Regions from separate parts of the Anaerozeibacter quisquiliarum genome, predicted to be linked through region 3. Evidence: predicted binding sites of a transcription regulator. Region 3 holds the regulator's gene; each other region holds the start of a gene.
What was found. The regulator HrcA, encoded in region 3, represses chaperone genes, less so after heat shock. The targets are predictions, from matches to a motif close to TGTTAGCACTCNNNNNNNNNGAGTGCTAACA.
Positions count from the first base shown of each region.

Region 1: the regulator HrcA is predicted to act here: its motif matches at 2,466-2,496, upstream of htpG (molecular chaperone HtpG).
Region 2: the regulator HrcA is predicted to act here: its motif matches at 1,296-1,326, upstream of groES (co-chaperone GroES).

Region 1 covers NZ_JBISDI010000002.1:94,981-99,270, forward strand. Annotated here, with positions in the region: gene ACH6CV_RS01415 (amidohydrolase family protein) at 1-146, shown strand, start outside; gene ACH6CV_RS01420 (hypothetical protein) at 176-622, shown strand; gene ACH6CV_RS01425 (CCA tRNA nucleotidyltransferase) at 737-1,912, opposite strand; gene ACH6CV_RS01430 (pro-sigmaK processing inhibitor BofA family protein) at 2,132-2,398, opposite strand; gene htpG (molecular chaperone HtpG) at 2,614-4,290, shown strand, end outside.
Region 2 covers NZ_JBISDI010000011.1:26,890-31,179, reverse strand. Annotated here, with positions in the region: gene ACH6CV_RS06475 (metal ABC transporter substrate-binding protein) at 1-428, opposite strand, end outside; gene ACH6CV_RS06470 (SH3 domain-containing protein) at 549-1,022, opposite strand; gene groES (co-chaperone GroES) at 1,355-1,642, shown strand; gene groL (chaperonin GroEL) at 1,679-3,307, shown strand; gene ACH6CV_RS06455 (tRNA(Met) cytidine acetate ligase) at 4,111-4,290, opposite strand, start outside.
Region 3 covers NZ_JBISDI010000006.1:10,414-14,703, forward strand. Annotated here, with positions in the region: gene dnaK (molecular chaperone DnaK) at 1-812, opposite strand, end outside; gene ACH6CV_RS03635 (nucleotide exchange factor GrpE) at 863-1,435, opposite strand; gene hrcA (heat-inducible transcriptional repressor HrcA) at 1,448-2,470, opposite strand; gene rlmH (23S rRNA (pseudouridine(1915)-N(3))-methyltransferase RlmH) at 2,693-3,169, opposite strand; gene ACH6CV_RS03650 (CPBP family glutamic-type intramembrane protease) at 3,166-4,140, opposite strand.

The DNA.
Region 1 (4,290 bases), on a different contig from region 3:
GGGCCGAGCGCGTGATGTTCGGCTCGGACTACCCGATGTGGACGCCGGCCGAGGAACTTGAGCGGCTGGACCGGCTGCAACTGACCGGCAGGGAGATGGATCTGATCCTCTGCCGAAACGCCCAGGCGTTGCTTGGTATGACCTGACACGGCGAACAAAGGGAAGGGGGTTTTCCGTGCGCATCGTGAACAAGCGCCGATTCGGCGCGTTTCTTGTGCTGGTAGCGGTCGTCTTGCTGGCGGCGCTGGTCGTCCCCATGTGGTACTTTCGGCCGATCGCGCTGACCGACCAGCTGGCGCGCGCGGTCGACCTGGAGCATCTCAAGCAAGCGCAGCTGACCGCGGTCACACAGGGCGGGCCGGTCCGCGCGGAACTGACCGACCCCACGGCCATCCGCGCCTGCCTGGCGGCGCTCGAGGGCGCGCAAGTGCGCAGGAAGCTGTTTCCCGACGGCCTGCGCGAAGCAATGCCCGGCCAGAGCTTCCTGCTGCGGCTGACCGACGCGCAGGGTCGCGAGGCCCTGCTCGACATCGCCGGCCGCAGCATCGTGCTCAACCTGAACACCGGGTTCGATCTGACCGAGCCGGAGGATCTGTCGGCGCTGGGCCGGGCGATGGGATAGACGCGAGAAAAAGTGTGCCCGCCTCACACCTGTCAGAACCAGAAAGCGTAGGGCGGACACACTTTGGGGAACATACGCGGCGCCGAGCGGCAAGCGACCGGAACGCGGACAGACTCAGCCCATGCCCAACTTCATCCCCCGCGCCGCCTCGAGCAGCGCCTTGCGCTCGTTCGGCGTCTCCCCCGCCATCACCCGGTCGAGCAGCGCTTCGAGCGTGGAACCGAGCGCGGGGCCTCTGGGGACGCCGAGGGCGATCAGGTCTCGGCCGTTGACTTTGAGGTCGCTCAGCCGATAACAGGCGTTTTGCCGGATGAGTGCCTCGACGAGTTCCTGCGCCTCATCCACATCTCGGCCCTCGGCCCGCCAGATCGCGAGCGCGTCCCGCGCGGCTCCCGGCCCACCGGCGGCCCTGAGCAATGTAAGCGCCCCGCGCGCGTCGCCCGGCGTCGGCCGCTTGCTCAGCGCGGCGAGCAGCTCCGCCCGGCCCGTGGCCGCGTTGTCGGCGCGCAGCTTGCGCAGCCCCAAACGCACATCTCCCCCGCGCATCATCACGGCAAGCCGCAGCACCGCGTCTTCGGGCAACCGACCCACCAATCGGGCATCGTAGAAACCAAACGGCGCGGCCTCGGCCAGCACCTCGGGGAAACCCAACAGCACGCGCGCCGTGCCCGGCCCGACCAGCAGACGTTTGAGTTCCGAATAAATTCGCTCGGCCGACACGTGTTTGAGCTCCGAGCGCATATCGTGAAGCGCGCGCGCGGTGGCCGGCTCGACGGTAAAATCCAGCTGCGCGGCGAAGCGCAGCGCGCGTAGGATGCGCAGCGCGTCCTCGGCGAAGCGCGTCTCGGGCCGCCCCACGGCGCGGACGGCGCGCGCGGCCAGGTCGGCCCGGCCGCCGAAGTAGTCGATCGGCGCGCCGCCCGGCTTCATCGCCATGGCGTTGATCGTGAAGTCGCGGCGGCTGAGATCCGCTCGCAGGCTGGACACGAAGCGCACCTCGTCGGGCCGGCGGTGGTCGGTGTACGCGCCGTCGGCGCGGAAGGTGGTGACCTCGACGGCCTGTCCTCCGTAGATTGCGGTCAGGGTGCCGTGCTTGATGCCGGTTTCGATCACCCGCGCGCCGTCAAGCGCCGCGCGCACCTGGTCGGGCCGCGCGCACGTAGCTACGTCCCAATCGACGGGCGCGCGCTTAAGCAGCCAATCGCGCACGCAGCCGCCCACCGCGTAGGCCTCGTACCCCGCATCCGTCAACCGGTCAATGACCCAAATCACGCCCGCCGGCCAATCCATGCGCTCACCCCCACATACACCATTAGTATACCATGTTCTTCCCTGATATTCAGCCGATGCCGGTCGATCGCTTGCGAAAAACCCAAAGGGATTTCCGGGCCGCCGCCCTCCATATCCGATCATTTGTGCCAGCTTTGCCGGTTAAAATGGATTCCCCCAAGGGGCGCGCTTGCCCGCACGGCGGGGAACCGATCCCGGCAGCCGGATCCGCGCGACCCGCTACAGCAGGTACTGCAGCGCCACCACCAGCGCCGCGCCCGGCAACCCCAACAGCCCCACGATCACCGCGGTGAACGGATTGAGCGGCACGGTGAAGCCGGTCAGCGGCGCGAATTGGTTGACCACCCACAAAAGCAGCGCCCCCAACAGCGCGCCCGCCATCAGCCGCCACACCAGCCGCATCGGCACCAGCAGCAGAGCGCCGATCAGGTACAACAGCATAAGCCCCAGCCCAAAGCTCAGCACCAGTTCCCACGGGATTCGCATGCCCACCACCTCCCGATTCCCTTGAAGATATGGCTTGCTCCCCGGTCATTATGTCGCGTCGGTTAATTGTTAGCACTCAACGCAGGAGAGTGCTAATTTCTATTGACAAGCCCTCTTGCGCGGTCTACAATAAACCATATCATATAAGTGCCAATCCCAACCATGCCCGCGTTCATGATTGGGATTGGTGTAATCCAGAACGGGAGGCGTCATAAATGGCTCAAAAGGGCAGCATTTCTATCCACGCGGAAAACATCATGCCGGTAATCAAGCGCTGGCTGTATTCGGACAAGGACATCTTCCTGCGGGAACTGGTCGCGAACGGCTGCGACGCGGTGGCGAAGCACCGCGCGCTCGCGCGTGCCGGCGAGGCGGCGGCCGAGGACAGCTACCGCGTCGACGTGATCGCGGACGAGGCGCAGGGCACGCTCAAGATCGTCGACAACGGCATCGGCATGACCGAGGACGAAGTTACGCGCTTCATCGCGCAGGTGGCGTTCTCGGGCGCGGAGGAATTCCTCGCGAAGTACAAGCCGGACGACGCCTCGGCCGGCATCATCGGCCACTTCGGGCTGGGGTTCTACTCGGCGTTCATGGTATCGAGCCAGGTTTCGATCGACACGCTGAGCTACCGCGAGAATGCTTCGGCCGTGCGCTGGGAGAGCAGCGACGGCATGACCTATGAGATGGGGCCGTCGGAGCGCGACGCGCGCGGCACGACGATCACGCTGACATTGAATGAGGGCGACCGCGAGTTCCTCCACCTGCACACGCTGCGCGATACGCTGGAAAAGTACTGCGCGTTCATGCCGGTGCCCATCTTCCTGAGCGCCGTGGAAGCGGTGAAGGAGGGCGAGGAGGCCAAGGCCCCCGAGCAGGTCAACGAGACCGTGCCGCTGTGGACGAAGCGCCCTAACGAGGTGACCGACGAGGAATACAAGGCGTTCTACCACAAGGTGTTCCACGACTACGGAGATCCGCTGTTCTGGATCCACCTGAACGCCGAGTATCCGTTCAATTTAAAGGGCATCCTCTATTTCCCGCGCATCAAGCACGAGTTCGCGGGCAGCGAGGGCGTAATCAAGCTGTTCAGCAACCAGGTGTTCGTAGCCGACAACATCAAGGAGGTCATCCCCGAGTTCCTGATGCTGCTCAAGGGCGCGATCGACTGCCCCGATCTGCCGCTCAACGTGTCGCGCTCGTTCCTGCAAAACGACGGCTATGTGCGCAAGATGTCGCAGTACATCACGCGCAAGGTGGCCGACCGGCTGGTCAGCGAGTTCACGGGCAAGCGCGAGGACTATCAGAAGTACTGGGACGACATCCACCCGTTCGTCAAGTACGGCGCGATCCGCGACGAGAAGTTCTACGAGCGCGTGAAGGACGCGCTGCTGTTCAAGACGACCGACGACCGGTACCTGACGCTCAAGGAGTACGGCGAGACGCAGTTTGAAGGCGACGAGCGCACCGTGTACTATTCGGGCGACCCCAGGCGGCAGGCGCAGATGATCGAGCTGTACCGCGCGCAAAACCGCGACGTGGTGGTGCTGGACACCCTGATCGACCCCAACTTCATCTCGTTCCTCGAGTACGCGGGCGACCGCGAGCACCCCATCAAGTTCGAGCGCGTGGACGCCGGCACTTTGGGGCTGACCGAGGCCGGCGACGCCGACGAGGATAAGCGCGCCGTGCTCGAAGCCAAGTTCCGCAAGGCGCTGAACCAGGAATCGCTCAAAGTGCTGCTCAAGCAGTTCAAGACCGACAGCCTGCCCGCCGTGATTACCGTGGACGAGCAGTCGAGAAGGTTTGGCGAAATGTCCCGCGCATGGGGCGACAAGGGCTTCAAGATGCCCGAACAGCAGACGCTCACGCTCAACGAACGTCACCCGCTG
Region 2 (4,290 bases), on a different contig from region 3:
GGCGAGGTCCAGATGTGCTCGTCGGGCTCGGCTTCTTCTTCCTCGGCCTGCATGCCGGGCACGATTTCCTCATCAAGCACCGTGACCGTGTCCATCAGCCGAAGCGCGCGCGCCCGCGTCTCCGGGGCCGCGAACAGACGGTCGACCCACGCCTCGCTCTCGCCGCCGACGTAGATGAACAGGTCGGCCTGCGCAATGCGCAGCATGTCGGTCGGCGCGGGATCGAAAGCGTGCGGCTCCACGCCCGGCTTCATCAGCATCTCCACCCGGGCGCCCGTGCCCCGCGCGATCTGGCGCGCAAAATCGTAGGGCGCAAACAAACTCGCCACCACCACCGGCCCCTCGGCCTGCGCCGCGCCCGCGCCGCGCGCGCAGCCGGCCGTCAGCAGTACGGTAAGGATCAGCCCCGTCAACAAAATGCGTTTCATGAATCATAGACCTCCACGGATATGAAATCGGTTTTCATTTTCATATTATAACCGATTTCAAGTGCCGTCAAGCGCATTTTGCATAAAAAAAAGCAGGCACGCGGGCCTGCATTGTTCAAACTATCCCCTGACGTAATTCAGATACTTGAGCTGCACCCAACCGCCCTTGCCGTTGGCCAGCTTGACGAAACCCCAATCGCCGCGGCGGTTCTGGAGCTTGACCTGCGTGCCGCGCCGGATGCTGCCCAGCTTGTCGGCGATGCTGCGGGGGGCCTTGCGCACAGTCAGGTTGGTGATCTTGTATACCTTATAGATCGCGTTCTTCTTGATCGGGTTGCCCGCCGCCTTGAGGTAGGTGCGGTAGACGTAGCCTTCCTTGCCGTCCGCGGTCTTGATCTTCCACCAACCTTTGACGGTGGCCTTGTGGATGACCGTCTGCTTCTGGGATATCTTGAAGATGATCTCCGAATCGCCGCTCGGGGCCTTGTGTACGCGCAGGCCCTGCACGCGCGACTTGTAGGTCTGCCCCACCTTCGCCGAGGCCGGCAGGGGCAGCAGCGACAGCATCACGAGCGCCGCCAATATAGCGCTCAAGGCGCGCCTCACCTTCGCACAAACCCCAAGCATCGATCGCAACCCCCCAACCTCTTCGGTAATCCGTCTATGCCTCAGCATACCATATCGCCGCCTTTTTGTAAAGGTGGCGAACCGGTAAAATCCGTGCGAGACGGCCGGAAAAATGCGGCAATCCCGGGCATGCGGCGATGCCCACGCCGCGGGTCTTCGTCATTCTTTACCAATATTTCATGTGATTTGCCCCGGATTTTTGTTGTGCTCGGCGCGTGTTTGGGATAAACTATGCCCATAAGTTAGCACTCGTTCCTTTCGAGTGCTAACAAAACCACAAGACACAGGGAGGGTGTACCATGCAGATCAAACCGTTGGGCGATCGCGTCGTGATCAAGAACCTGGAGGCGGAAGAGACCACGAAGGGCGGCATCTTGCTGACCAGCGCGGCCAAGGAAAAGCCGCAGATGGCCGAGGTGTTGGCCGTAGGTCCGGGCGGCAATGTGGACGGCAAGGAGATCACCATGCACGTCGCAGCCGGCCAGAGGGTCATCTACTCGAAGTATGCCGGCACGGAAGTCAAGTTGGACGGCACCGAGTACATCATCGTGCGCCAGTCCGATATCTTGGCCGTCGTTGAAGGCTAACCGAAAATCGCGAGAAGGGCAAGGAGGCAATTGACAATGGCAAAGCAGATTCAGTTTGGCGAAGAGGCGCGCCGCTCGCTTGAGAGAGGCATCAACGCGCTGGCCGATACCGTAAAGATTACCCTGGGCCCCAAGGGCCGCAACGTGGTGCTTGACAAGAAGTTCGGCTCCCCGCTGATTACCAACGACGGCGTGACCATCGCCAAGGAGATCGAGCTCGAGGATGCGTTCGAAAACATGGGCGCGCAACTGGTGAAGGAAGTCGCCACCAAGACCAACGACGTGGCCGGCGACGGCACCACCACCGCGACGCTGCTGGCGCAGGCCATCGTGCGCGAGGGCCTCAAGAACGTAGCCGCGGGCGCGAACCCGATGGTGGTGCGCCGCGGCATCGAGAAGGCCACCTCGGCCGCCGTGGATGCGCTGGCGGGCATCAGCAAGCCGGTCGCGGGCAAGCAGGCGATTGCGCAGGTCGCCGCCATCTCGTCGAGCGACGAGGAGATCGGCGCGCTGGTCGCCGACGCCATGGAAAAGGTGGGCAACGACGGCGTCATCACGGTCGAGGAATCGAAGACCATGAAGACCGAGCTCTCGATCGTGGAAGGGATGCAGTTCGACCGCGGCTACGCCTCGGCCTACATGGCGACCGACACCGAAAAGATGGAAGCGGTGCTCGACAACCCGCTGATCCTGATTACCGACAAGAAGATCTCCAACATCCAGGAAGTGCTGCCGGTGCTCGAGCAGGTGGTGCAGGGCGGCCGCAAGCTGCTCATCATCGCCGAGGAGGTCGAGGGCGAGGCGCTGGCCACGCTGGTGCTCAACAAGCTGCGCGGCACGTTCACCTGCGTCGCCGTCAAGGCCCCCGGCTTCGGCGACCGCCGCAAGGCCATGCTGCAGGACATCGCGATCCTGACCGGCGGCCAGGTTATCACCGAGGAACTGGGCCTCGAGCTCAAGGATACCACGCTCGACATGCTGGGCAACGCCCGCCAGGTCAAGGTGGACAAGGAAAATACCACGATCGTCGAAGGCGCGGGCGACTCCTCCGAGATCAAGGCGCGCGTCGCCTCGATCCGCGCCCAGATCGAAGACACCACGAGCGACTACGACCGCGAGAAGCTGCAGGAGCGCCTGGCGAAGCTCGCCGGCGGCGTGGCGGTAATCAACGTGGGCGCGGCCACCGAGGTGGAGATGAAGGAGCGCAAGCTGCGCATCGAGGACGCGCTCAACGCGACGCGCGCCGCGGTTGAAGAGGGCGTCGTGCCCGGCGGCGGCACCGCGCTGATCTCGGCCAGCAAGGCGGTCGAGGCGCTCATCAAGGAGACGAGCGGCGACGTGCGCACCGGCATTCGGATCGTGCTGCGCGCGCTCGAGGAACCGGTCCGCCAGATCGCGACCAACGCCGGCGTCGAGGGTTCGGTCGTCGTCGAGAAGATCAAGGCGAAGGACAGCGTCGGCTTCGGCTACGACGTGCTCAAGGACGAGTACGGCGACATGACCGCCTGCGGCATCATCGACCCGACCAAGGTGGCCCGCAGCGCGCTGCAAAACGCCGCCTCGATCGCCGCCATGGTGCTGACCACCGAGTCCCTGGTGGCCGACCTGCCCGACAAGAATCCCCCCGCGGCCCCGGCTCCGGGCGGAATGGGCGGAATGTACTAGGACGCCGCTTACGCGGCTTGGCCTCGAAATCTTCCCGCCCGGCCTATTGCCCGCTTTCGCGGGCGGCCGGGCGGAAAGCTTTCGAGGCCGTTTGGGTTACGGGGGAACGGGGCCGCCTTCCTGAATTTCCTGCGGGAAATTCCGGGCGGAAGGCGGGGGACGGGGGGACGGGGCCGCCTGCCTGTCGGCCTGCGGGCCTCCCGGGCGGCAGGCGGACGGGAAGCGATTCCGAGTCGGTCGGCTGCGGCCTCCCTTGGTCGCAATCGCATACACGCCCCCGGTACATGCCCGTGGGCGCGTGGTGACGGGGGCTTCGGCCCCCCATTCCCCCGGGGAGGGGAACGGTGGGAACGAAAAAGCGAAGGAACGAAGAACGAGGGAGCGAAGGAACGAAGAAACGAAGAAACGAAAGAGCGAAAGAGCGAAAGAGCGAAAGAACAAACGGCGAGGCGCTTCGCGCTCGCCGTCGGGGCGGTCTTCGGTCGCCTGCCGTAGCAAACGTGCTATGCGGGCGGCCTTTCCCATTCCCCTCCCAGGAGGGGTGCCCGCAGGCGGGGTGGTGGCCCCCGCGGGGCGTAACCAACCTCCGTACCCGCTTTCTCGAGCCCTGCCATCAGGCTCACCACCCCGTCGCTCCGCGCCACCCCTCCGAGGAGGGGAATGGCTACCCTATTCCCCTCCCAGGAGGGGTGCCCGCAGGCGGGGTGGTGAACCTGTCGGTCGCATAGCCGCAGCTTCGTTTACCGCGCAACCGGGCGGCCGATGCGGCGTCGGCCCATTCCCGTTGGCGTATATCCTCCGCTTCAATCAACAACGACCATCCGCTCCGTCAAATCACGGTCGGCCTTGCGCAGCGCGGGCGCGCGCGTCGTCAGTCCCCACAGGTCGGTCGCGCGGCGCTCCAGTTCGAAGCAGGGATCGCCTTTTAGGCGCACGGGATCGGTAATCAGCGGGATGGCGGCGCGCTCAGACAGGGTTTTTAA
Region 3 (4,290 bases):
AGCGTCACGTCCAGGTGCTTGGGGCCGGTCGCGTCGGCGGTGATGAACGGCAGGTTGATGTTGACGCTCATCAGGCCCGACAGCTCCACCTTGGCCTTCTCGGCGGCCTCGCGCAGGCGCTGGAGCGCCATGCGATCCTGCCTGAGGTCGATGCCGTTCTCGCGCTTGAACTCCTCGGCCACGTAATCGATCACGCGGTTGTCGAAGTCGTCGCCGCCGAGGCGGTTGTTGCCCGCGGTGGCCAGCACCTCGAACACGCCGTCGCCGATCTCCATCAGCGATACGTCAAACGTGCCGCCGCCCAGGTCGTACACCAGGATCTTGTGCGCCTCTTCCTTGTCGAGTCCGTAGGCCAGCGCCGCGGCGGTGGGCTCGTTGATGATGCGCAGCACCTCGAGGCCGGCGATGCGGCCGGCGTCCTTGGTGGCCTGGCGCTGGGCGTCGGAGAAGTAGGCCGGCACGGTGATGACCGCCTGGGTCACCTTGTCGCCGAGGTAGGCCTCGGCGTCCGACTTGATCTTAGAAAGGATCATCGCGCTGATCTCCTGCGGCGTGTAGTCCTTGCCGTCGATCTTGACGCGGTGGTCGGTGCCCATCTCGCGCTTAATAGAGGAGATGGTACGGTCGGGGTTGGTGACGGCCTGGCGCTTGGCCACCTGGCCGACCAGCCGCTCTCCGTTCTTCGCAAAGCCCACCACCGACGGGGTGGTGCGGCTGCCTTCGGGGTTGGGGATGACGGTGGGCTCGCTGCCCTCCATGACCGCCACGCAGGAATTGGTGGTGCCCAGGTCAATGCCGATGATCTTGCCCATATGATGATCCTCCTAAATGAATCTGGATTGGATGTTGATTGTGTATGCTGCTATTCCGCGGCCACTTTCACCATGGCGTAGCGGATGATGCGGTCTTTTACGCGGTAGCCCTTTTGAAACACCTCGAGCACCATGCCGCTCTCGCCTTCCTCGGCGCGCATGACGGCGTTGTGCAGCTCGGGGTCGAATCTTTCATGAAGCGCCGGCACCTCCTCGAGGCCCAGCTTGCCCGCCTCTTCCATAAGCAACCGACGGGTCATCTTCACGCCCTCGGCGAGCGGGGATCCGTCGCCCGCCTCGTCGGCCGCCCGAATCGCCCGGTCGATGTTGTCGAGCGCCGGCAGCAGCGCGGTTAACGCTTCACATATGCCGTCCTGGTAGCCGTCCGCGCGCGACTGGGCGTTGCGGCGCTTGAAATTCTGAAAGTCGGCCTGCACCCGCTGCGCCATTAACAGGTACTCGTCGCGTTGCTTGACCGCGGTCTCGAGCGCCGCCTGCCATTCGGCGATGGGCGCCGCCCCGGCCTCCGGCTGTTCGGCTTCGGTGGCCTCGGCGTCGCTGAGTTGCTCCTCGATCTGCTCGCCCTCGTTGGGCATGGGTCTTTTCAGCTCCCTGTCCTTCAATGCTCACACCTCTTAATTCTCCGACAACATTTCGGTGATCATTCTGCCCATGTAGGACAAAACCGACAACACCCGGCCGTAATCCATGCGCGTGGGCCCGATGATGCCGATCGTCCCGCCGGCTTGCTTGCCCATGTGGTAGCCCACCGTGACCAGCGAGCACTCGCTAAGCTCGGGCAGGTCGTTTTCCGGCCCGATGCGGATCGTAAATTCCATCGCACCCGCCTGCTTGAGCAGCGGGTACAGCTTCTCGCGCGATTCGAGCACGCTCAGGAAGTGCTTGGCCTTCTCGACGTCGGCATACTCGGGGTGGCTGAGCAGGTTGGCGCTGCCGCCCACCATCACCTCACCCTTGGCCTCGTCCTCGAGCCGGTTCTCGATCACTTCCAGCACGCCGGCGAGCAGCCGGCGGTTTTCCTTCATGCCGACGAACAACTCCGCGAACCGGCGGCGCACCTCGGAAAGCGACAGGCCGTGCAGCTGGTTGGTGAGCATCTGCGACAGCTCGTACAGGTGGTGGGACCCAAGCGCCTCGGGTACGCGGATCACCGCGTCCTTAATGAGCCCGGCGCTCGTCACCACGATCACCAGCGCCTTCGACGCGCTGACGGGCACCAACTGCACCCGCACGATGCGCAGCGCCTCCACCTCGGGCGCGGTCACGAGGGCCGTGTACTGGGTGATGTCGCTGAGCACCTGCGCCGCGCGCTTGATGACCTGCTCCACCTGGGTGGCGCGCTGGTGCAGGTAAGCGGATATCCGCTCGGCGTCCTCGCGCCCAACCTCCGACACCTTGAGCAGATGGTCGACGTACAGCCGATAGGCCTTGGGCGAGGGCACCCGGCCGGACGACGTGTGCGGCTGGTCGAGGTAACCCAGTTCCTCCAGGTCGCTCATCTCGTTGCGAATCGTAGCCGGCGAAAACCCGACCCCCTGCTTGCGCGAGATGGTGCGCGAGCCGACCGGAACGGCGGTCATGATGTAGTCGTCGATGATCGCCTGCAAGATCAAAAACTTGCGCTCGTCCATCCGCATCGGCCGCCCCTCCCCTCGCTGTTAGCACTCTCGATGGTCGAGTGCCAGGTCTTGGGTATAGAGTAACACTCGGGCAAAGCTTTGTCAATGGGTTCAAACGCTAATTTCCGGTTAAAGGTCAGGAATGGTCAATCCGCATTCGAGCGGCCAAAGGTCGCCCTTACGGCAATGGACGCAATCCGGATCCGTCGGCCCGGAGCGAGGCGATGCGGGCATCGGCCCCTACTTATGATAGCGTTCCCCCGACGCTATTTTCCGCGCGCGGTAAATCTGCTCAAGCAGGATCACGCGCATCAGTGTGTGCGGGAAGGTCAGCCGGGAGAAGGACAGCCGCTCGTCGGCGCGGCGCAGGATTGAATCGCTTAAGCCCAGCGAGCCGCCGATCACGAACACCACGCGGCGGCCGTCGCCTGCCCAGGCGGAGAGCTTTCTCGACAGCCCGACCGAGTCGGGCGCGTCGCCGTCGATCGCCAGCGCCACCACCCGGTCGGCGGGCTTGATCTGCCGAAGCAGGGCCTCAGCCTCGCGGTCGAGCACCTGCTTTTTGAGCGCGGGCGCGGGCTTCGCGGGCTCGGGGCAGTCGTCCACCTCGGTCATCCCAAAGCGCCCGTAACGGCCGAGCCGCTTTAGGTACTCGCGGCAGGCCTCGCGCTGCCAGTCTTCCTTCAGCTTGCCCACGCACAGCACCAGCGCATTCATCGCATCACCCCGGCAATCATAAGCAGATTGATAAGGTACAGGCACAGCGCGGTCACGACGCCGGCGGCCAGTATCACCAGAGCCCAGGGCTCCATGGACTCCGGCGCACGCGCAACCTTGGCCGGCCGTCCCCGCGCGCCGCCCAGATGCCACGCCACGAGGAGCAGCCCCGCGTATATCGCGCCGAGCGTGCCGGCGCGCATCGCGGTCAGCCACACCTCGCGCACGCCGCCCAGTGCGTCGTACAACCGCTCGCCCGTCGCCTGTGCGCCCGGGCTCATGAGGAGCAGCAGCGCGTTGTAGAACGCGTGATGGATCATGGCGGTTACGACCGAATCGGTCGCCAATGTGAGCACGCCCAGCGCCAGTCCAATGACGAGCTGTATCGGCAGACCCTCGAAGCTTGCGTGCAGCGAGGCGAACAGCACGGTGGAGATGAAGAGCGCGGCGCGCGTGCCGCGGCGCTCCCAGGCGCTGAGCATCGCGCCGCGAAACATCCACTCCTCGCATAGGCCGGGCAGCAGCGCGCCGGTCAGCAACCGCGCGGCCAGGTGCCAGGGCGTGGCGGGCGGCGGCGCGCCGCCGCTCAGGCGACCACCGAGCGCCTCGATCAGCAGCAGCCAGAGCGTGCCCAGATTGCCCGCGAGCATGACGCCCACGACGGCCGCGAGCAGCGCGATGAGCACGCCCCACAAGGGCGGGCGCTTGAGGCGCATGCCGAGCGCCGAGCCGGGGTTTTGCACGGCGTAGCGGGCCACGGGCCAGAGCAAGAAACCCAATTGGAACAGCGCGGACAGCGCGGAAGCCGCCGCGCCGCCCCAGGCGGGCGAGAGATGCCGGGCCAGCGCGCCCAGCGCCTGGATGAGCACGAGCCCCGCCGCCGCGAAAAAATACATGATTGCGACCGCCGACAGCATAGGCCGCCGCGCCCAATCCCGGAACTCGCCGTTTATAGGATAATCGCCTTGCATGCGTATTCCCTCCGTCCCCGCGTAAGCGGTGATGGGTGTCCAGAGGGCAAAGCCCTTTGGCGGGGTCTGGGGCAGCGCCCCGGCGTCCCCCCGTTCCCCGTTTCCCGCGCCGCCGTCCCCGTGCCCGACGCACCGGAACCGCGCGGCCGA